Regions from separate parts of the Pseudomonas sp. TE3910 genome, predicted to be linked through region 3. Evidence: riboswitches for the same ligand, from Rfam matches in the RefSeq annotation. Region 3 holds a riboswitch; each other region holds the start of a gene.
What was found. A riboswitch is a leader RNA that binds a small molecule or an ion and turns the genes downstream of it on or off. The one in region 3 is predicted to bind cobalamin.
Positions count from the first base shown of each region.

Region 1: another riboswitch for cobalamin. It lies ahead of ACZ9H3_RS03975 (CbtB domain-containing protein); the one in region 3 lies ahead of ACZ9H3_RS06240 (TonB-dependent receptor).
Region 2: another riboswitch for cobalamin. It lies ahead of cobO (cob(I)yrinic acid a,c-diamide adenosyltransferase); the one in region 3 lies ahead of ACZ9H3_RS06240 (TonB-dependent receptor).

Region 1 covers NZ_JBWBQN010000001.1:874,329-881,576, forward strand. Annotated here, with positions in the region: gene ACZ9H3_RS03945 (transporter substrate-binding domain-containing protein) at 1-1,447, opposite strand, end outside; gene ACZ9H3_RS03950 (response regulator transcription factor) at 1,444-2,052, opposite strand; gene ACZ9H3_RS03955 (DUF1272 domain-containing protein) at 2,305-2,559, opposite strand; gene cobM (precorrin-4 C(11)-methyltransferase) at 2,607-3,353, opposite strand; gene ACZ9H3_RS03965 (cobalamin biosynthesis protein) at 3,393-3,818, opposite strand; gene ACZ9H3_RS03970 (CbtA family protein) at 3,818-4,507, opposite strand; gene ACZ9H3_RS03975 (CbtB domain-containing protein) at 4,519-4,707, opposite strand; cobalamin riboswitch at 4,805-5,026, opposite strand; cobalamin riboswitch at 5,086-5,285, shown strand; gene cobW (cobalamin biosynthesis protein CobW) at 5,384-6,451, shown strand; gene cobN (cobaltochelatase subunit CobN) at 6,455-7,248, shown strand, end outside.
Region 2 covers NZ_JBWBQN010000001.1:2,179,375-2,186,622, reverse strand. Annotated here, with positions in the region: gene ACZ9H3_RS09825 (DUF2066 domain-containing protein) at 1-696, shown strand, start outside; gene ACZ9H3_RS09820 (AI-2E family transporter) at 709-1,782, shown strand; gene hda (DnaA regulatory inactivator Hda) at 1,939-2,643, shown strand; gene ACZ9H3_RS09810 (C40 family peptidase) at 2,758-3,393, shown strand; gene ACZ9H3_RS09805 (C40 family peptidase) at 3,526-4,062, shown strand; gene ACZ9H3_RS09800 (O-methyltransferase) at 4,081-4,728, shown strand; cobalamin riboswitch at 4,813-5,033, shown strand; gene cobO (cob(I)yrinic acid a,c-diamide adenosyltransferase) at 5,213-5,824, shown strand; gene ACZ9H3_RS09790 (cobyrinate a,c-diamide synthase) at 5,821-7,116, shown strand; gene bluB (5,6-dimethylbenzimidazole synthase) at 7,113-7,248, shown strand, end outside.
Region 3 covers NZ_JBWBQN010000001.1:1,417,703-1,424,950, reverse strand. Annotated here, with positions in the region: gene ACZ9H3_RS06260 (LysR substrate-binding domain-containing protein) at 1-49, shown strand, start outside; gene ACZ9H3_RS06255 (FecCD family ABC transporter permease) at 107-1,126, opposite strand; gene ACZ9H3_RS06250 (ABC transporter substrate-binding protein) at 1,126-2,097, opposite strand; gene ACZ9H3_RS06245 (ABC transporter ATP-binding protein) at 2,094-2,879, opposite strand; partial or broken gene ACZ9H3_RS06240 (TonB-dependent receptor) at 2,900-5,091, opposite strand; cobalamin riboswitch at 5,151-5,351, opposite strand; gene ACZ9H3_RS06235 (amino acid permease) at 5,382-6,782, opposite strand; gene ACZ9H3_RS06230 (2-aminoadipate transaminase) at 7,169-7,248, shown strand, end outside.

The sequences.
Region 1 (7,248 bases), 540 kb from region 3:
TATCACCCAGCGTTGCACAGATCCGTAGACTGTCCTTGAACAACCTGCGAGTGAAGTAAACGGCATTCAGGTGAGTGCTGATGGCGGCATCTGCCCGGCCTTGAGCGACGTACTCCATCAGCGCCATGGCATTGGGCGCCTCGACCAACTGAATATCCGGGTGCTGCTTCAACAACTGGTCCTTGAACGCATAGTCGCGCACGACCGCCAGGCGTCGGTCCTTGAGCTGCTCAAGGCTCTGCGGTGCATCCTCGCGCAGGCTGGTGACAATCACTTGGGGGTTGGCCAGGTAGGGGCGGGTAAAATTGAGCCGGGCTTGCCGGGACGGGCCATACATCAGCGCCCCTGCTATGTCAGCCTGGCCATGTTCAACCTGCTCGATGATTGCCGATACCGAGGGGGCCTCTACAAATTCGAACCTCAAGCCGGTGCGTAATGTGATCTGCTCCAGCAAGTCAACGGTGATACCGCGAAAGTGCTGGTTGTCATCCATGAACGTAAGCGGCGCGTAGGTGCTGTTCACTGCAACCCGTGCGATGGGGTGTTGTTCAATCCAGGCACGCTCATTCGCATTCAGCGATGACGCTTCACGGTTCAGCAGAATGCTCGCATTACCGCTGCTCCAGCGGCGTAGTACGTTCAGGCGGTCGCTGTCAGCGATATTACCCAGGGCCTGGTTGACCAGGCGTAGCAAGGTCTGATTGTCGCGTGACAGCGCGAAGGAAAAGCTGCTTCGATCATTTTTGACAAAATGCGAGATCCGCAAGCTGTCTTGAAAGTACCGGCCAATCAGATAGTCAGAACTGACGACATCACCGAAATAGGCCTCGGCCTGGCCCAAGGCCACGGCAGAAAGGGCGCTCAGGGTCGAGTTATAGAGTTGCAAGCGGGCAGCAGGGTAAAGCTGGCGAACCTCGGCCTCTGGCAGGTAGTGGTCCACCATGGCCAATGTCACGTTTGCCAGTGGGTCCTCTGCACTGCGGGGTTTGCCCAGTGGGGTGACAATGATGGGCTGGTCGTCGGCATACGGCTGGCTCAGGATCAGCGTAGTGTCTGCCGCCTCATAGCCGTTGGCGCTGCCCAGCAGGTCGATGCGGCCTGCATCCAGGGCGGCGATGGCCTCGTGACGGCTTGAGAAACGTTGCACTTCAATCGGAATTTTCAACTGCTCGCCGAGCAGGCCTGCGTAATCGGCAGTCAGGCCCTCATAGTCGTTCTGGCTGAGGTTGATGTCGAACGGAGGGTAGTCCGGCGCCGAGGTGCCCAATACCAGCGTGCGCTTGTCTTTCAACCACTGACGGTCATCCTCCGACAGCGACAAGGGTTTACTGCTGCTCAAGGAGCGGGCGAGCAGCGTACGCGGTTCGCCCTGACTGTCAGCGAAAGAGTGACTGGCTGTCAGCAATACCAGACAGCAGGCCAGAAAGGCCAGCCTTGGGCGCTTCATAGCATATTACGGTTGGCCAGATCGACCATTTCGACCAGCGAATTGACCTGTAGCTTCTCCATGATTCGGGTTTTGTAGGTACTGATGGTCTTTGGGCTGAGCTGAATGTCGTCAGCGATGTCTTTGTTGGAGCGGCCTTTGGCGAGCAAGCGCAGCACGACCATTTCTTGAGCGGACAACTCTTCCAGGCGCTGCTTCTCAGTGGTCATCGGGCCGCGCAAGGACATGTCAGGGAAGTAAGAGTAACCGGACACAACCGCTTTCAAGGCCGCCATCAGGGAGTCGGCCGTCTCTTCCTTTTGAACAAAGGCGGAAGCACCTGCATCCAGGCACCTTCGGGCATACAGCTCTGCTGCCTGTCCGGTGTACACCACAATGCGCGGCGGCTGATCCGCTTTCAGCAGACGCTGGATCACACTCAGGCCATCACGGCGTGGCAGCCCAAGGTCAAGAATGACCACGTCGGGTTTGAGCTTTTCAACCAACTGAATAGATTCTGCGCCGTCGCCGCACTCGCCCAGGACCTGGTGCCGCTGCTGTTCCAGCAGCATCTTCAAGCCAATACGAATAGTGGGGTGATCGTCGACGATTAAGACCTTCGCCATGCGCAACTCCTTGTCGTGAATGTGGGCCTTTTCTTGATTCTCTCAGGAAGGCGCGCCAGGCCGTTGTCGGCAAGCAGCGTACGATACGCAGAATAATAGCCAATGAGTATGGAGAGTATAGGAGCGTAGAAAAATATAGGTTGTTTAAGTGAAAAATCCTACGGCCAAAGTAAAGCAAGCCTAACTACGATTGGAAAAACCGAAATCGCGGCCTCATATGAAGACGCGTTTCGGTGTCCTGCAGTTGAGAGGCTACTTGCTCGAGCGGGTTGGACAGCCGTTTTCCTTGACGATGCGTTGTTTCGAAGCTGGGTTGCGCACTAATGCTGCACCAACTCGTGGCGGACGGGCCGTTAGTTGACCGCCACAGTTTGGGCAGAGGCCCTTCAATTCATTGTTGTTGCAGTCTCGACAATAAGTGCATTCGAAGGAGCAGATAAACGCATCCTGGCTGTCGCCAGGCAGATCGGTACCACAGCATTCACAGTTGGGACGCAGTTCAAGCATGGTCGACTCCTTCATACTTAGTGAGTGCGCTGTCGCACACAGGCCGTCTAAGGCCGGTAGAGGTGTGCGTGGCCGGCACGGTACAGCGCCGATTCGGCAAAGGCATCTGCTGCCAGTACCCGTCCTACCAGAATCAATGCAGTACGCCGGAAGCCTTTAGCCTGGACTTGCGTCAGGATATCGTCCAGCGTGCCTTTGACCCAGTCCTGGTCCGGCCAGGTCGCACGGTGCACGACCGCGATTGGGCAGTCCCCGCCATAGTGGGGGCGCAATTCTTCGACAATCTTTGCCAGGTGCTGCACCCCCAAGTGTATGGCAAGCGTGGCCTTGTGTGCGGCCAGGCTGGCCAGTTCCTCGCCAGCGGGCATAGGCGATTTGTCGGCATAGCGCGTGAGGATGACGCTCTGCGAAACCTCTGGCAGGGTCAGCTCGCAACCGAGCAAGGCGGCACTGGCGGCAGCAGCGGTGACACCGGGAATGATCTCGAAGGGAATCGCCAGTTCGCGCAAATGGCGAATCTGCTCACCAATGGCCCCATACAGGCTCGGGTCGCCACTGTGTACCCGGGCTACATCCTGGCCTTTGGCATGGGCTTCACGCATTGCCTCGACAATTTGCGCCAGATGAAGCTCAGCGCTGTTGATCACGGTTTCGGCACTGTGCCCTTCGAGCACGGCAGCGGGCACCAGAGAGCCAGCATAGATAATGACCGGGCAGCGATGAATCAGGCGCTGGCCCTTGACGGTAATCAGCTCCGGGTCGCCGGGGCCGGCACCGATGAAATAGACGGTCATGGGGTGAATCCTGAAGGTAAGGTCGATGCGAGGCGCAGATTATCCGTCAAAGGACGCGCCGCAGGCCAATGCCAGGGTGGCATTAAGGCTGGCATGGCGTGGAACAAGGAGCTGTGCAGGCATTGAGCCGTAGTGCTCGGCCAATGCAAGTGCAGCACTTTCAGCGACGCCGTAACAGCCGCTGTGGGCGAAGGCGGGGAGCGAACGGTGGGTCAGGCGTGATTCAAAGGTGGCTAACTGGGCAGCGCTGAAAAACAGCAGTGGAATGCCGAGTTGAGCGGCGAGGGCATGCAGGCCGGCCTCCTCGCTTTTCAGTTCGATACTGGCAAGGCCAAGCAGGTTATCGTGGCTGAGGCCATGGGCCTGCAGGGTTTGATCCAGTAGATCGCTCAAGGCTGCCACCGAACAGCCTCGGCGACAGCCCAACCCGGCGAATACTCGCAACGGATTGGGCCGTTCAGGCATTACGCCTGGCTCTGGCGACGGTAGAGCCAACTGCTGATCAAGCCCAATGCCAGCCAGAAGGCAGCGTTGGTCAGCAGTGAGGCGAGTTTGAATTCGGCCTCCAGTGCTTCCGGAGCCAAGGCCTCATGCGCGTCTGGCTGTGGTGCACCGATTACATGAGGGATGACCAGCAGTACGGCGCCCAGTAACTTGAGCAAACCGTTGTTGGCGAATGCAATAAGCCCTAAGCCAATGGCGGTGGCCGCTGCAGTACCGATCCACCAGAATTGGCGTTGCGCCAGATCGGCCGCGGCCGTTCCTGGCAACTCCGCTGGCAAGCCCAGCGTGGGCGCCAGGCAGAACACCGCAAAGCCTGCCAGGCCCCACAGTACGCCTGCGACCCAACCTCCAGGCGCACGCAAGGTATACAGCCCCGCCAGTACCAGGGCAAAACCGAAGGCCACTACCAGGTTGCTACCGGTCGTGGACAGCAGCCGTTGCCAGCCGTCTTCGGGGGCCCAGGCTTGCGCATCGTGATGATGTTCGGCGGTACCCGCATCATGGCTGTGGGTTTCGACTGCAGGCGCTGCACTCTCGTAGGCTTCCGCCTTGATAATCAGCGGGGTGACCCACAGGCTTTGCAGCAAGGTCAGCAGCAGGGCTGCGAGCAGGCCGGTGAAGCCGGCCGTGCGGGCAATGTGCTTGATCATGGCGCTGTCCCTTAGTGGCAAGGAAACGCGGCGCTGTGACGGGTGTCATGGGCAGCGTTGTGAACCGCCTCGATGTGCGAAAAACCCGCGAAGTAAACCAGGCACAAGCCCAGCAGCGATGCGCCGATAGCGACGACCAGGCGCTGGCTGCGAGTGGTACTGATGGCGGCGGAGTGGCTGTGGGCGGTTGTGACGGGCATGGTGCTTTCCTCTGAGGGGTTATCAGCAGCAGGCATGCGCAAGAAACCCATGGGCGGACTCACCCAGAGGTTGCAACAGCGCCCGCCCACCGCGGGTTTGTCAATTCTGTACTGGGCCGGTCTCCGGGCTTGCGAGGGCTGACACTGTGCTCAGCCTGGAGCGTCACCTTCCCATGCCGCGTTGCTGGCACAGTGGTCTAGACGCTTTCCTCGCTTACCGTTGCGGGGGCAGCACCGGAATTGTCGCGCGTAACTCAGGCCGCGACGCACCGGTTTCCCGTTTCACCTCGTTAAAGGCACCCAAACGAAGGCGGTAGCAAATCACGGGCGCAGGTGCGCGTCAATCACAACGACGGTTGACCGACCCTGAACGACTGCGTAGCCTTGCCGTTTCGAGGTTCTCCGGTCAGCCCGGAGCTAAGACGGGAACGCGGTTTAAGCCGCGGCTGCCCCCGCAACTGTAAGCGTTGCAAAGCCTGGCATTGCCACTGCGTAGTTTTGCGGGAAGGCGCCGGTGCCGCTGGTATGTTCGCCAGCACGACGCAAGCCAGGAGACCTGCCTCGGACAGTTTCCGACATTCAACCGGGCGGGGTGATCCGGTAGCGAACGCGCACGGGCACATGACCCCCGTGGTTTTCGTCGTGCCCGCCCGCCATTGCTGCCAAGGGCAACGACATGAAAACACTGGCAAAACTCCCCGTTACCATCGTCACCGGCTTTCTCGGCTCGGGCAAAACCACGCTGTTGCGGCATATGCTCGACAATGCGCAGGGGCGCCGTATTGCAGTCATCGTCAATGAGTTTGGCGAGCTGGGCATCGACGGTGAAATCCTCAAGCAATGCAGCATCGGCTGTACGGAAGAAGAGGCCAGCGGTCGGGTGTACGAGCTTGCCAACGGCTGCTTGTGCTGCACCGTGCAGGAAGAGTTCTTCCCGGTCATGCGCGAGCTGGTGGCACGTCGTGGCGACCTGGACCATATCCTCATCGAAACCAGTGGCCTGGCCCTGCCAAAGCCTCTGGTACAAGCCTTCCAGTGGCCGGAAATCCGTAACGCCTGCACGGTCGATGCGGTCATTACCGTGGTCGACAGCCCGGCCGTGGCTGCCGGTACGTTTGCGGCGTATCCGGACCAGGTGGATGCCCAGCGTAAACTCGACCCGAACCTGGACCACGAGTCCCCGCTGCATGAACTGTTTGCCGACCAACTGGCCAGTGCCGATCTGGTGGTACTGAACAAGGCCGACCTGATCGAGGCGCATGCCTTGGCAGCGGTACGCGCCGAAGTGGCCGAAGAGCTGCCACCCGCGGTCAAAGTTGTCGAGGCCAGCAGTGGCCGTCTACCGCTTGAAGTCTTGCTCGGATTGGCAGCGGAATCGGAAGCGCACATTGACGGTCGTCGCACTCACCATGACAGCCATCACGATGGCGAAGACCATGATGATCATGACCACGACGCTTTCGACTCCATTTCGATTGAACTGCCCGAATCCGACGAGAGCTTGCTGCTTGATGCCTTGACCCAACTGGTCGTACGTCACGGCATCCTCCGCGCCAAAGGCTTTGCAGCCATTCCGGGCAAGCCGATGCGCCTGCTGATCCAGGGTGTCGGTACGCGTTTCGACAAGCACTTCGATCGTGCCTGGCGCGCAGACGAGCCGCGCAGTACCCGTCTGGTACTGATCGGCCAGGCGCTGGATGGCGCGACACTGGAAGCTGAACTGCGTACAGCGCTGGGCGCCTGACCCATGCACCTGCTGCGGACCCAGCCCGGCGGCTTTGTGCCGGATGACAGTATTGCCGACTTGGGCCAGACACCCGCCGAGCTGGTTATTCTCTGCAGCGGTGATTCGCACCTGGCACTGCTGGCCGAAACAGCCCGGCAACTGCCGGAGGATTATCCCAGCCTGCGTCTGGCCAACCCGATGCAGGTGCAGAACCATGCGTCGGTAGACCTGTATGTTGATCAGGTGCTGCGCCATGCCAAGGTCATTTTGCTGTCGCTGCACGGTGGCATTGGGTATTGGCGTTATGGCGTCGAGCAGTTGGTGGCATTGGCTGCCCAAGGCGTGCAGTTGATCCTGGTGCCGGGTGATGACCGTCCGGATCCGGAGTTGAGCAGCCTTGGCAACGTGCCGGCGGCAGACGCGGAGCGGCTCTGGCACTTTCTGCGGCAGGGCGGCAAGGCCAACGCGCTGAACCTCTTCAAATGCATGGCCAATCAATGGCTCGGACGTGACTACACCTGGGATGTGCCCCAGCAACTGCCGCGCACGCTGGTGTATCACCCGCAGCGCGAGGCGGCGGTACTGGACGACTGGTTCGCTGACTGGGTAGCCAGTCAGCCTGTGGTTCCTGTCCTGTTCTACCGCTCGCATCTGCAAGCGGCCAATACAGCCTTCATCGATGTGTTCTGCGAGCGCATCCGCGCCGCAGGGCTCAACCCGCTGCCCATCGCGGTGGCGAGCCTCAAGGAAGCCGAGTGCCTGGCCCAAGTGGAAGCCTGGCTGGATCAGGTCGAGGCCGCGCTGGTCATCAATAC
Region 2 (7,248 bases), 760 kb from region 3:
GCGATTCTCGGTTGGTGGTTGAACGATAGCGCTGAAGGTTCGAACCTGGTCGGCGACGGGCAAAGCAGTGCCGTGGCGTTGCGTCGTGCGGCCCAGCACCGTGGTCTGCCTCTGCGCTTGCCGCTGGGGGATCTGGGCGAGCAGTTGGTCGCTACCGCGAAAAACCTGGAAGGTACCGACCCGGCGCCGTTGCGCGATGCCTCCGAGCGTTATGGTGCCGATGCGTTGTTGGCAGTGCATGCCACCGAGGCCGACGGCAAATGGCAGGGTACCTGGCGCCTCTGGCAGGGCGACCAGCGTGAGCAGGGCAAGGTTGAGGGTGCGGACCCAGCAGCCCTGGCCGATGCGGTAATGCTGGCAGTGAGCAGTCGTTTGGCGTCGCGATTCGTTGCGCGCCCGGGAGCCAGCAGTGAAATGCAGCTACAGGTGCAAGGTGCGAATCTGGAGCGTTATGCCGAGTTGGGCCGTGTGCTGGAGCCATTTGGTGCACGCTTGGTCAGTGCCGAGAAGGACGTACTGACCTACTCGGTCACCGGTAGCAGTGAGCAACTGCGTGCCCAGCTTGGCCTGGCCAGGTTGCAGGAGGTGCCTGCAAGCACGCCGATCGCGACTGCGCCGGTCAGCGCTGATCCGGCGGTTGCCGGTACAAGCGCTGCGTCTGTTCAGCCGTTCAATGGCCTGCGTTTTCGCTGGTAAAGGGAGTTACTGATGACGGGTACGCGCCGCTGGGTGTGGTTGGGCATGGCGTTGCTCTGTGCAGCCCTGGTGTATTGGTTGCACGCGATTCTCTCGCCATTCCTGGTCGGGATCATGCTGGCGTACCTGGCCGACCCGCTGGTTGATCGGCTGGAACGTGCAGGGCTGTCACGCACCTGGGGTGTGGTAGTGGTCTTCAGCCTGTTCGGACTGGTGTTGCTGGCCCTGTTGCTGGTGTTGATTCCCATGCTGGCCAAGCAACTGGTGCGGCTCTATGAGCTGACACCGCAGATGCTGGATTGGTTGCAACACGTAGCATTGCCCTGGGTGCAGGCGCGCCTGGGGCTGGCGGACGGTTTCTGGCGTTTCGACAAGGTCAAGGCCGCGATCAGTGCGCATATGGGGCAAACCAGCGACATCGTCGGTGTGGTGTTGTCTCAGGCGACGGCATCGGGCCTGGCGTTGCTCGGCTGGTTGGCCAACCTGGTCTTGATTCCAGTGGTGGGTTTCTACCTGCTGCGCGATTGGGACCTGATGATGGCCCGGTTGCGCAGCCTGTTGCCGCGTCAGCGTGAGGCCCAAGTGGTCGTGCTGGCTGGCGAGTGTCACGAAGTGCTGGGGGCGTTCGTTCGTGGCCAGTTGCTGGTAATGCTGGCGCTGGGCGTGATCTATGCGGCCGGGTTGATGCTGGTCGGGCTTGAGCTCGGCTTGTTGATCGGTGTGCTGGCCGGGCTGGCCGCCATCGTGCCGTACATGGGGTTTATCATCGGCATTGGCGCGGCAATAGTCGCCGGGCTGTTCCAGTTTGGCGGCGAGTTGTATCCGCTGCTCGGCATTGTCGCCGTGTTCATGATTGGCCAGATGCTCGAAGGGATGGTGTTGACGCCCATGCTGGTCGGCGATCGCATTGGCCTGCACCCGGTGGCGGTGATTTTCGCCATACTTGCCGGCGGTGAGTTGTTCGGCTTTACCGGTGTGTTGCTGGCCTTGCCTGTTGCGGCGGTGATCATGGTTTTGGTGCGGCATGTCCATGACCTTTATAAAGAATCCGATATTTATGCGGGCCAGATCGATCCTGATCTTTAGGCTGATATCAGAAGGCTTGCACTCGCGCCAGGCATCTAATGCAAGCCTTTGATTTTGCTTATGGTCTTCTGCGATTGTGCGAGTGACCTCACGGGTATAAACTTTGCAGACTTTTCAAGAAAGGCCCTTTGCGGCTTCCCAAGCCGCCCAGCCAGCATGAAACCGATCCAGTTGCCCCTGGGTGTGCGTCTACGTGATGACGCCACCTTCATCAACTACTATCCGGGTGCCAACGCCGCAGCATTGGGCTACGTCGAGCGACTCTGCGAAGCCGACGCCGGCTGGACCGAAAGCCTTATCTATCTGTGGGGCAAGCAGGGCGTGGGTCGCACTCACCTGTTGCAAGCGGCCTGCCTGCGTTTTGAGCAGATGGGCGAGCCGGCGGTCTATCTGCCGCTGGCGCAGTTGCTCGACCGTGGCATAGAACTGCTGGATAACCTCGAACAGTACGAACTGGTCTGCCTCGACGACTTGCAGGCCATTGCCGGCAAGCCAGAGTGGGAAGAGGCGATGTTTCACCTGTTCAACCGCCTGCGTGACAGCGGTCGACGGTTGTTGATTGCCGCGTCCAGTTCGCCTCGCGAGCTGCCGATCAAGCTGGCTGACCTCAAGTCGCGCCTGACCATGGCGCTGATCTTCCAGATGCGTGCATTGTCCGATGAAGACAAGCTGCGCGCCCTGCAACTGCGTGCTTCGCGCCGTGGCCTGCACCTGACCGATGAGGTTGGGCACTTCATTCTTACTCGTGGCACCCGCAGCATGAGTGCGCTGTTCGATCTGCTCGAACGCCTCGATCAGGCGTCGCTGCAAGCGCAGCGCAAGCTTACGATCCCCTTTCTAAAGGAGACCCTGGGCTGGTAGCGGCGATCTAGAGCCTCGGCACATAAAAGTCACATTTTTTTCGATTGAATTTGCAAATCGACTCGATAGAGGGCATAGTTTCCCCCTCATTGAACTCTAGACACGGTCGTGCCCATGCTAAATCGCTTCGCACCCCTCGTGCCCCTCGCACTTGTAACCCTGCTTTTTGGCTGCGCGGCGCATAGCCCTGTATCGCAGCAGCAGGAGCAGCAATCCATCGCTGCTCATCACGGTTCGGTCAAATCCTCTGGCACCTCTTCGGTGTTTGATGAAGAACTGGCTACTGAAGAAGAGCTGAGCGAGTTCGGCAGCAGCAAGCCTTACCAGCTGCCTGCGCTGGCCGATAACATTCTTGAGCGCGGTATGTCCCTGATCGGTACACGTTACCGTTTCGGCGGTACTTCCGAGGCCTCGGGCTTCGATTGCAGCGGTTTCATCGGTTATCTGTTCCGTGAAGAAGCTGGCATGAAGCTGCCTCGCTCTACCCGCGAGATGATCAACGTCAAGGCGCCACAGGTTGCGCGTAACAACCTCAAGCCAGGCGATTTGCTGTTCTTCAGCACCAATGGTCGCGGTCGTGTCAGCCACGCCGGTATCTACCTGGGTGACGATCAGTTCATTCACTCCAGCAGCCGTCGCAGCGGTGGTGTGCGAATCGACAGCCTTGGCGATCGCTACTGGAGCAAAACCTTCATCGAAGCCAAGCGCGCGCTGGCAATGGCGGGTCCGACCACCATTTCGCGTAACTGAGCCTCGATCAGGTTTGACACGGCGACGTAGCCCTAGGGTGCGTCGCCGTGCTTGTTTTTAGAAAGCGTCTAATCTTCACTACCACTATTTTCTGGCCAAGTGCCAGCCGGCTTCAGACAGGATGTTCTGACTATGTCGATGATGGCGCGTTTCGCGGTACTTGCCCTGGCAGCCCTGCTGGGCGCCTGCTCAACCCAGGCTCCGGCCCCGCGAGTGGTCGAGCCTGCGGTCATGGCACCGCAAGTCTATTTCTCCCCGGTTGCCGAAGATGTACTGTTCCGCGCCTTGGGCCTGGTGGGTACGCCGTATCGTTGGGGTGGCAACACGCCAGACTCCGGATTCGATTGCAGCGGCCTGATCGGCTATGTTTATCGTGATGCCGCAGGTATTTCCCTGCCGCGTTCTACCCGCGAGATGATCGGCATTCGTGCGCCGAACATCGAACGTAATGCGCTGCAGTCTGGCGATCTGGTGTTTTTTGCCACCAATGGTGGCTCCGAGGTCAGCCATGCCGGTATCTATGTGGGCGAAGGGCGTTTTGTCCATGCGCCTCGTACCGGTGGTACGGTGCGGCTGGACTACCTCGCGAACAGCTATTGGCAAAAGGCTTACCTGAACGCCAAGCGTGTGCTGCAACCGCCGCAGCCGAACCTGGCACGCAACCCCTGATCTGAATCGAGGTGGGCGATGACCGGTCAGACGCTCTACCTCGACGATGCCCTCTATCTCTACCTGCAAGGTGTTTCACTGCGTGAGACGCCGCTGTTGGCGCGTCTGCGTGCTGAAACCCAGGCGTTGCCAGAGGCGCGCTGGCAGGTTGCGCCAGAACAGGGGCAGTTGCTCGCCTTGCTGATACGGTTGATCGGTGCCCGTCGAGTCATCGAGGTGGGTACCTTCACTGGCTACAGCGCCCTGTGCATGGCGCAAGCCATGGATGGGGGGCATCTGCTGTGTTGCGATCTGCCAGGCCATTACAACGCCACGGCACAGCGCTACTGGCAAGAGGCCGGTGTTGCCGAGCGTATCGAGTTGCGCCTGGGGCCGGCGCTGCAAACCCTGGCAACGCTCGATGCAGAAGCCTTCGACTTGATCTTCATTGATGCCGATAAGGCCAATTACCCGCGTTACCTGGAGGAAGCCTTGCGCGTGCTGCGTCCGGGTGGCCTGCTGGTGTTCGACAACACCCTGTGGAGTGGGCGCGTGCTTCAGGTCGTACCGGACAGTGAAGACACCCGTGCAATCCAGGCGCTGAACGCGGCATTGAAGGACGACCTGCGGGTGGATTTGTCGTTGCTGCCGCTGGGGGATGGGCTGACCTTATGCCGCAAGCGCTGAACGTGTCTGTCGTGCCTCGCGCATGGCACGGCGTCAGCAGGTGTTCTGACAGCTTTAATTGACGCTCCCGGCCCAACCCTCTAACCTTCGCGACTTGTTTCAGGTGCTCTGCAGCCGTGGCGGTTGGCAGGGTGAAACAGGGAAGCCGGTGGGCGCTTGCAGCGCGATTCCGGCGCTGCCCCCGCAACGGTAGGTGAGTCAAGGTTACGCAGGGCCACGGGGTCTACGACCCGGGAAGGCGCGTCGCCAGGGTGTGCATGACCCCGCTCACAAGCCCGGAGACCGGCCTGTTACAGCCAACGGCATCACGGAGGGTGATGCGCGGTACGCCGGCCTCTGGCCGCAGCCCTGCGCGTTTTTCGTGTGCTTTGTCCATTCATCTGTCGCGCCGCCCAGTGGCCTTTCCAAACCCCAGCCCGTGCCGGTCGTCGTTGCTGACGATGGCCTGTGGTGCCCGGCCGACAGTTGCCTGCGGAGACTAGCGATGACTGAATCCACCGAGCGTGACGAACGCCACTTGGCGCGCATGCTGCGTAAAAAAGCGGTGATCGACGAGCGTATTGCCAATTCCCCGAACGAGTGCGGCTTGCTGCTGGTATTGAGCGGCAATGGCAAGGGCAAGAGCAGTTCGGCGTTCGGCATGCTTGCCCGCGCCATGGGCCACGGCATGCAGTGCGGCGTGGTGCAGTTCATCAAGGGCCGCAACAGCACCGGAGAAGAACTGTTCTTCCGGCGTTTCCCCGAGCAGGTGCGTTATCACGTGATGGGCGAGGGGTTTACCTGGGAAACCCAGGACCGGCAGCGTGACATTGCCGCGGCTGAAGCCGCCTGGGTGGTGACGCGCGAGTTGCTACAGGATCCGACCATCAGCCTGGTGGTGCTCGATGAACTGAACATCGCACTCAAACATGGCTACCTCGACCTGGAACAGGTGCTCACCGACCTGCAGGCCCGGCCACCGATGCAGCATGTGATCGTTACCGGTCGCGGTGCCAAGCCGGAGCTGATCGAACTGGCCGATACCGTCACTGAGATGGGCATGATCAAGCATGCGTTTCAGGCCGGTATTCGTGCCCAGAAAGGCGTCGAACTATGAGTGAAACCCGGCATTGCCCGGCGGTATTGATTGCGGCGCCGGCGTCCGGTCAGGGCAAGACCACGGTCACTGCGGCGCTGGCGCGGCTGCACCGCAACCAGGGTCGCAAGGTGCGGGTGTTCAAATGTGGCCCGGACTTTCTCGATCCGATGATCCTTGAGCGTGCGAGCGGCGCCCCGGTCTACCAGTTGGACCTGTGGATGATTGGCGCCGAGCAGAGCCGACGCTTGCTGTGGGAAGCAGCGGCTGAAGCCGACGTGATTCTCATCGAGGGCGTCATGGGCCTGTTTGACGGTACGCCATCCAGTGCCGATCTGGCTCGGCACTTTGGTGTGCCGGTGCTGGCGGTGATCGACGGTACAGCCATGGCGCAAACCTTCGGTGCGCTGGCGTTGGGCCTGGCACGCTATCAGCCAGACCTGCCATTTGCTGGCGTACTGGCCAACCGCGTCGGTTCATTGCGCCACGCACAACTGCTGGAGGGTAGCCTCACCGAGGGGCTGCGCTGGTATGGCGGCCTGTCACGGGAAACCGCCATCGAGTTGCCAAGCCGTCACCTGGGGCTGGTTCAGGCCAGTGAACTGAACGACCTCGACCTTCGCCTTGATGCGGCCGCCGCGGCGCTGGGGGGAAGTTGCGAATCGGCGTTGCCACCGAGCGTAGCATTTTCAGCCCCCCAACCGCACACGGTTGAGCCTTTGTTGGCCGGTGTCCGCATCGCAGTGGCCCGTGATGAGGCGTTTGCCTTTACCTATGGCGCCAACCTCGATGTGCTCCGCGACATGGGCGCGCAACTGAGCTTTTTCTCGCCGCTGCATGACGAACAGTTACCGGAGGCCGACAGCCTCTATTTGCCGGGCGGTTACCCTGAACTGCACCATCAGGCCCTGGCGGCCAACAGACCCATGCTGACGGCCATTCGTACCCATCATCAATTGGGCAAGCCGCTGTTGGCCGAGTGCGGTGGCATGCTCTACCTGCTGGATGCCCTCACTGATGTGGCGGGTGAGCGTGCCGAGTTGCTCGGCCTGTTGCCCGGTGAGGCCGTGATGCAAAAGCGCTTGGCGGCGCTGGCGTTGCAAGCGGTGGCATTGCCGGAAGGCACCTTGCGCGGGCACACCTACCACCATTCGTTGACCCAGACCGAGTTGACCCCGATTGCTCGCGGGCAGAGCCCCAATGGTGGGCGTGGAGCCGAAGCGGTCTATCGCTGTGGGCGGCTGACCGCCTCCTATGTGCATTTCTATTTTCCTTCCAACCCCCACGCGTCGGCGGCGCTACTGGCACCATGAGCGAACACGATTTCAGCGCGGACGAACGGGCAGCGGTGTACCGCGTGATTGCCGAGCGCCGTGACATGCGTCACTTCATCGGCGGCAAGGTGGCACCTGAGCTTCTGGCGCGCCTGCTTCAGGCTGCGCACC
Region 3 (7,248 bases):
GGAGTTCTTCCGTCAGTACTTTGCCGAACGCTACACCTTGCCTGGGTAGTCATTGTGTTCTCACGCCCTGTGCGCGGCTTCTGGATCGCCAGCAAAGCTGGCTTACCTATCGGCGCCGTAGCAGGGCGATGAAGAACACCCCGCCAATCGCTGCCGTGGCGATGCCGATGGGCAAGTCTTGCGGGGCGATCAGGGTGCGGGCGGCAACGTCCACCCAGACCAGAAACAAACCGCCGAGCAAGGCGCTGACCGGCAGCAGTCGCCGGTGTTCGGCGCCCACCAGGCGCCGGGCCAGGTGCGGCAGCATCAACCCGACAAAACCAATCGCCCCGGACAACGCCACCAGCACCCCGGTCAGCAATGCCGTGCAGACGAATACCTGCACGCGTACCGCCTGGACATTGAACCCCAGGCTCACGGCTGTGTGTTCTCCGCTCATCAATGCATTCAAGCCACGGGCCAGGGCCAGCAAGGCGAGCAGGCCGAGCAGCAAGCACAGTGCCGGCAGCCAGAGCATCTCCCAACGTGCCAGGCCAAGCCCGCCGAGCATCCAGAACATCACCGAATTGCTGGCGTGTTGGTCGCCGGTGTACAGCAGCAGGTTGACCAGTGCCATCAGCACGAACGACACCGCCACCCCGGCCAGCAACAACCGTTCGCTGCTCATTCGGCCTTGTTGATTGGCTACCGCCAGCACTAGGGCCATGCTGCCCAAGGCGCCGATGAAGGCGGCCAGCGGCAGGCTGAACACCCCGGCAAAATCGCCGAGGAACAGCACCACCAGTACTGCGCCCAGCGCCGCACCGGAGCTGACCCCCAGCAGGTGCGGGTCGGCCAGCGGGTTGCGAGTCACGGCTTGCAGGGCGGTACCGACCAGGGCCAGGCCGGCGCCAACCAGTGCGCCCAGCACCACCCGTGGTGCACGAATCAGCCAGACGATGCGTGACTGGCCCTGCGTCCAGTCACCGCCACCGCGTAGCCCCAACTGCTCGCCAACAATCCCCCAGACGTACGCCAACGGTACGCTCGCCGAGCCAAAGGCCAGCGCCGTCAGGCACGACACCAGCAGCACGCCCAGTAACCCAAGCACCAATAGGCGGTACGCCGCCACGCTACGTATCTGCATCACTGACCTGCCCGCGCCACGGTCTGCGGATGCAGGGCGTTGGCGATAGTTTCGATGGCCTCGGCGTTGTCCACGGACGGCGTCACCGCCACATAGGGCAGCACGATAAAGCGTTGCGTGCGGATTGCACTCACGCCCTGCAGGGCCGGGTGCTGCAGCAGGAAATCACGCTTCTGTTGCCAGGTGCGTGGGCCATAGTCGACGATCAGGATGACCTCGGGGTCTCGCTCGACCACACTTTCCCAGTTGACCTGGGTCCAGCTGGCGGCGATGTCATCCATCACGTTGTGGCCACCTGCCGTCGTCAATAGCGCCTGCGGAATACCCAGGCGCCCAGAGGTCATGGGGCGGTCTTCGCCGCTGTCATAGAGGAATACGCGCGGCGTTTCGTCCGTTGTCGCCAGCCGCACCTGAACCCGGGCGATACGTTGGCGCAGGTCGTTGATCAACGCCTCGGCGCGGGCTTCGACCGAGAAGATTCGCCCGAGATTGCCCAGGTCACGGTACAGGTCGTCAAGGCTGGCCTCGCGTTGCGGCATGATCCGCGAGCAGGACTCGCTCAGTTCATAGACCTTGATCCCCAGCGGTTCAAGGCTGGCCGGGGTGAGCGGGCCGCCAATCCGCATGCCATAGCCCCAACCGGCGAAAAAGAAGTCGGCACCCGCGTCCAGCAGGTTCTCTTCGCTGGCGTAGTGGCTGGCGAGTTCCGGTACGCCCTCGAGGGCCGTGCTGAGCCTCGGGTCGAGGGTTTTCCAGCCGCTGACGCCGGTGTAGCCGACCATGCGTTCGCGCAGGCCGAGGGCAAGTAACATCCCGGTCAGGTTGATGTCATGGCTGACCACGTGCTGCGGCGCCTGCTCGAACGTGACCTGGCGGTTGCAGCTCTGCACACTCAGCGGGTAATGGCTGGCCTGGGCCGAGAGGGCCGGCAGCAGCGCAAGCCAGGCGAGGTAGGGAAGCGCTCGTTTCATGGTTCGGTGATCCAGGTAATGCGCGGGTAGCCGGCCAGTGGATGGGTGTCGACCAGTGCATGCACACCGAATACCTGGTGCAGGCGTTCGGCCGTCAACACCTCGGCCGGTGTGCCGCTGGCGACAATGCAGCCGTTGTCGATGACGTAAAGGCGGTCGCAGAATGCCGCAGCCAGGTTCAGGTCGTGGAAACTGGCCAGGGTGCTCAAGCCCAGGCGGCGCAAGTGGCCCAGCAGTTCCAGTTGGTAGCGTGGGTCGAGGTGGTTGGTCGGCTCGTCGAGTATCAGCAGTTGCGGTTGCTGCACCAGTGCACGGGCCAGCAGCACGCGCTGTTTTTCGCCACCGGAAAGGGTGGCGAAATCGTGTTGATCAAGGTTGCCCAGGCCAACCGCGCCGAGGGTCTGTGCGATCAGCTGGCGGTCTGCCTGGTTGTCGCCGGCAAACATCCCCTGGTGGGGCGTGCGGCCCATGGCCACGACGTCAGCCACGGTAAGGCCGAACGCCTGGGGAAACTCCTGCAGCACGACGGCAATGCGTTGTGCGCTCCAGCGCGGGCGCTGTTGCCAGAGGTCAGTGCCGTCCAGGCTGACGTGCCCGGCCAAGGGCGGGTTGAAGCGGTAGGCGCAGCGCAACAGGCTGGTCTTGCCACTACCATTGGGGCCGATCAGACCGACGAACTCACCGGCCGCCACGTGCAGGTCGATACCGTGCAGCAACCAGTGCTGGCGACGCTCGAGTGCTGCCGGCGTCCAGCGCAGTTGTTGGATATTCAATGCGGTCATGAGCGGCGGTTCCTTGTGCCTTAGAAACGGTAATCGAGGGTGGCGAAGTACGAGCGCGGCGCCCCCATCAGCCATTGCTCAGCGCTATGGGCCGTGACGGCATAGCGGCGGTCGAGCAGGTTATTCAGTTGCAGGCCCAAACGCACCTCCGGCAGCAGTTGCCAGCCGAGATTCCCATCGATCACGGTGTAGCCCGGTACCGTTGCGGTGTTGGCGGTATCGGCATAGCGCGCATCAACGTAACGCAAGCCCAGCCCGGCATCGAGGTTGTTGCGCAAGGCCTTGCTGAGCCAGAGGTTGGCGGTGCGCCGTGGTACACCGATCGGGCGGTTGCCCGAGCGGGACACGATATTACCGGCCACCACCTCGTCGAAGTCATCATACGCGGCACGCACCAGCGAGGCGTTTGCCGAGACGTGCCACTGCTGCGCAAGGGCCAGCTCCAGGGTCGCCTCCAGGCCTTCGGAAGACTGCTGGCCGACTTGCTGGGTGAGTCGCGTGTGGCTGTCGGTGACCACCGGCAGCTTCTTTTTCACGATCTGATAAGCCGCCAGCGTCCACTCGCCACGGCCGTTCCAGAACTGCTGCTTGAGGCCGAGTTCGGTTTGCTTCGACTCGGTCAGGTCCATCTGCTGTGCAGCCGGGCTGAGGCTGATCAGGTCGCCAACCCCGTCTTCACTGGTGGAGTACTGGCCGTACAGCGACAGCTGATCGGTGACTGCATACACCAGCCCGGCACGCCAGTTGCCGCCGTCGAGGCTGCGGTCGCTGCGCGTGCCGTCGACCCGGTTGTCTCGGTCGATATGGTTCTGGTCGCGGCGAATTCCGGTGACCAACGACCAGCGCTCTGACAATTGCGTGCGGTTTTCCGCGAACAGGGCAAAGGTCTGGGTGGTGCTGTGAGTTTGTGGGCGGGTGGGGTCCTGGCTGCTGAAGTATCCCGGGGCCGGCTGCCACGGGTCGATGTAGTCGCCGCCGTTGTCGGTGTACGGCGAATTGCTGTCGACGTCGAAACGAATCCGGTTGTATTCGGCACCGACCACGGTCTTGCTCGTCAGGCCGAACAACGTATGGTCGAGAGAGAAGCTCTGGCGGTCGCCGATTTGCTCCTGGTCATGCTTGATGTGCAGGTAGCTCTGGCGCAGCAGTTGGTCGCGGCTGCTGTCCCAGCTGTAGTCCTCGGCATTGCGCCAGTGCCGGCGGCTCTTGATGTAATAGAGCTGGTTGCTGGCCGTCAGGCTCTCGTTGATCGACCAGTCGCTGTTCAGTCGCGTCCATTCATCGTGGTAACGCTGTACCGCGTCATGGAGGTTGTAGTTCTTTTTGCGCAGGCTGTCGCGGTAGTGGCCGTCGATCAGCGGAGTACCGAAGTCGTTCATCGGCTCACTGTCGCCACGCTCATGGGCCAGGGTGAAGCTCAGGTCATCACTGGCATCCCAACGCAGCGCGGCACTGCCGGCGAGGTTTTCCGAGTCGCCGCGATCAATCCAGCCGTTGCTCTGCTCACGGTTGAGGGTGAGCCGGTAGCTCAGCCGCTCGTTTAACGAACCACCGCTGTCCAGGCCCAATTGCTGGCGGTCATACGAGCCATAGCCCAGGCGCAGATGGTTACGGATCTCGCCGATGAAGGGCTTCTTCGGGATCACGTTGATCACGGCCCCGGTTGCCCCTTCGCCATACAGCACCGAGGCCGGGCCACGAATGATATCGATGCGCTCGACCATCCACGGGTCTACCGGGAAGCTCTGGGTGCCTGCACCGGTGTACAAGCGCGAGCCGTCGAACAGGGTCATCACCGAGCTGTGACCGCTGAAGCCTCGGGCAGAAAGGGCTGTGTTGCCGTTGCCCGGGGTGCCCACAGAGGTGATGCCCGGCGAGCGACTGACCGCGTCCTGCACACTGCGGTTGTTGCGCCCGTCGATGGCCTCGGCATCGAGGCTGCTGGTGCTGGCAGGCGTCTCCAGCGCACTGAGGTTCAGTCGGGAGCCGGTCGGCAGTGGTGTTGCCAGAGTGATGGCTTCGTGTTCGCTATCATGATCGCCCGTGATGGCTGTCGAGGGCAGGGCGAGGATGCGCTCGGTATCATCGGTGGCCAGTGTCGGCAGTGAAAGCGAGAGGCAAGCAGAGGACACAAGTGTGTGAAACAGGTAATTGCGGGACATGTCGTTCCAGGCTGAAACAGGAATGAATGAATCCCGGGGGAATAACGCATAGAGGCATGACGAGCACGCAGGCGCCCGCCAACCGGCCTGCGCCCGCCCACCGCGGGGTTGCCAAACAAGGCTTCAGGCCGGTCTCCGGGCTTGCGAGGGTCATGAGGCCTTCACCTTCCCATGCCGTGGCACAGTGGTCTGTCGAAGGCCTCGCTCGCTTACCGTTGCGGGGGCAGCGCCGGACTGGTCAAAGAGACGCACCGGCTTCCCGTTTCACCCTGCGCACGGCGGCGCAGGACACCTGAAACTGGCGCGCATCTGAACATCGAACGCCAGCTCAGTCAATCACTTAGCCGCGTTGCGCGGCAGCAGCGGCGGGTGTTGTCGTGCTCGATTTGCGCACCAGGCTGATCATCAGGACGATGCCGGCAACCGCTGCGGTCATCAGGGTTTCATAGCGATATGCGGCGCTGAACAACATGTAGCCGAGCACGCTGCAGATCAAGGCGATGACGAACCAGGTCAGCCATGGGAACAGCCACATCCGAAACACCGGGGTCTGGCCTTTCTGCTCCAGCTGCTTACGCATGCGCAGTTGTGACACCGCGATCACCAGGTACACCAGCAGGGCGATGGCGCCGGTGGTCGAGAGCAGGAAGCCAAAGACCTTGCCCGGCAACAGGTAGTTGATCAGGCAGCCGACGAAGCCTGCCAGGGTGGACATCAGCACGGCCACGGTCGGCACGCCGCTGCGCGAAATATAGCGTGTTGCAGTCGGTGCTTCGCCGCGTGCGCCCAGCGAGTAAAGCATGCGTGATGCGGTGTACAGGCCCGAGTTCATGCAACTGGTCACGGCGACGAACACCACCAGGTCAACGATCAGTTTCGCGCCTGGCACATTGAGCACTTCCAGTGCGCGCTGGAACGAGCCGACTTGCAGCAGCCGTGGATCGTTCCAGGCAACCAGCGAGACGATGAAGAAAATCGAGAAGATGTAGAAGATCGCAATACGGTAGATCACCAGGTTGGTGGCGCGGCGGATCTTCTCTTTGGGGTTCTCGGTTTCGTCGGCGGCGATGGTGACGATTTCGGCGCCGAAGAACGAGAAGATGGTCACCAGAATGCCGCCCAGCACCGCACCAAAGCCATTCGGCATGAAGCCGCCATTGCTCAGCAGTTGGCCGACCCCCGAGACTTCAGCCAGCGGCCAGTAGCCCAGTACGGCCGCGCTGCACACGCCGATGAAGGCCAGGATGGCGATGATCTTGATCAGGGCGAACCAGTACTCGAAGGTGCCGAAATTGCGCACGCTGATCAGGTTGGTGGCCGACAGGGTGACCATGATCAGGAAGGTGAAGGCCCAGGACGGGATGGCGGGGTACCAGGCATGCAGGATGTCGGCACCGGCGATGGCTTCTACCGGGATGATCAACACCCAGAACCACCAGTACAGCCAACCGATGGTGAAACCGGCCCAAGGGCCGATGGCCTCGCCGGCGTAGGTGGAAAACGAACCGCTGTTCGGGTTTGCAACGGCCATTTCGCCGAGCATGCGCATGACCAACAGCACCAGCAAACCGGTCAGTGCGTAGGAGATCAGGATGGCCGGGCCTGCGGTGGCGATGGCGTTGGAGGAGCCGATGAATAGACCCGCACCGATAATGCCTGCGATGGAGATCATCGAGACCTGGCGTGTGGTCAGGCCATGCTTGAGCGAGCGTTGCCCGCGGTTGTTATTGTTTGAACTCATGCATCAACCCTCGGTTCAGCAGCCCCCTGGCTCACAGGTCCGTTCGGGGTGAGCCGGCGCTGAACAATCGTTAGTAAGGAAACCTTCCGTGTCGGTACTGCGTCCTGCTCCTGGTAATTGATCCAGATCAGTATTGGTCGACGAACGGGGCTTCAACAAACGAGCAATACTCAGAACATCATTCCTTGGGGGAATTCAATGTGTGCCTGGGACGACCGTGCGAGGTCTTAAGGAAAACCTTCTTGCTAAGTGATTTGTGGCCGGTGACGCCAGATTCGATACTTTTAGGAATGACAGTAGAATTTTTATTCGCTTGTGCCAGGCCACCGTCACTCGCTTAGATAGCCGCCATACACGACCCTCAAGCCACGGGAGCGGCGCTTGTCATGCCTGCGCAAACCATCAGCAATTCCATCGCAATAGTTCACCCGATCGAACTCGATCATGGCCGCAATGCCGAGGTCTG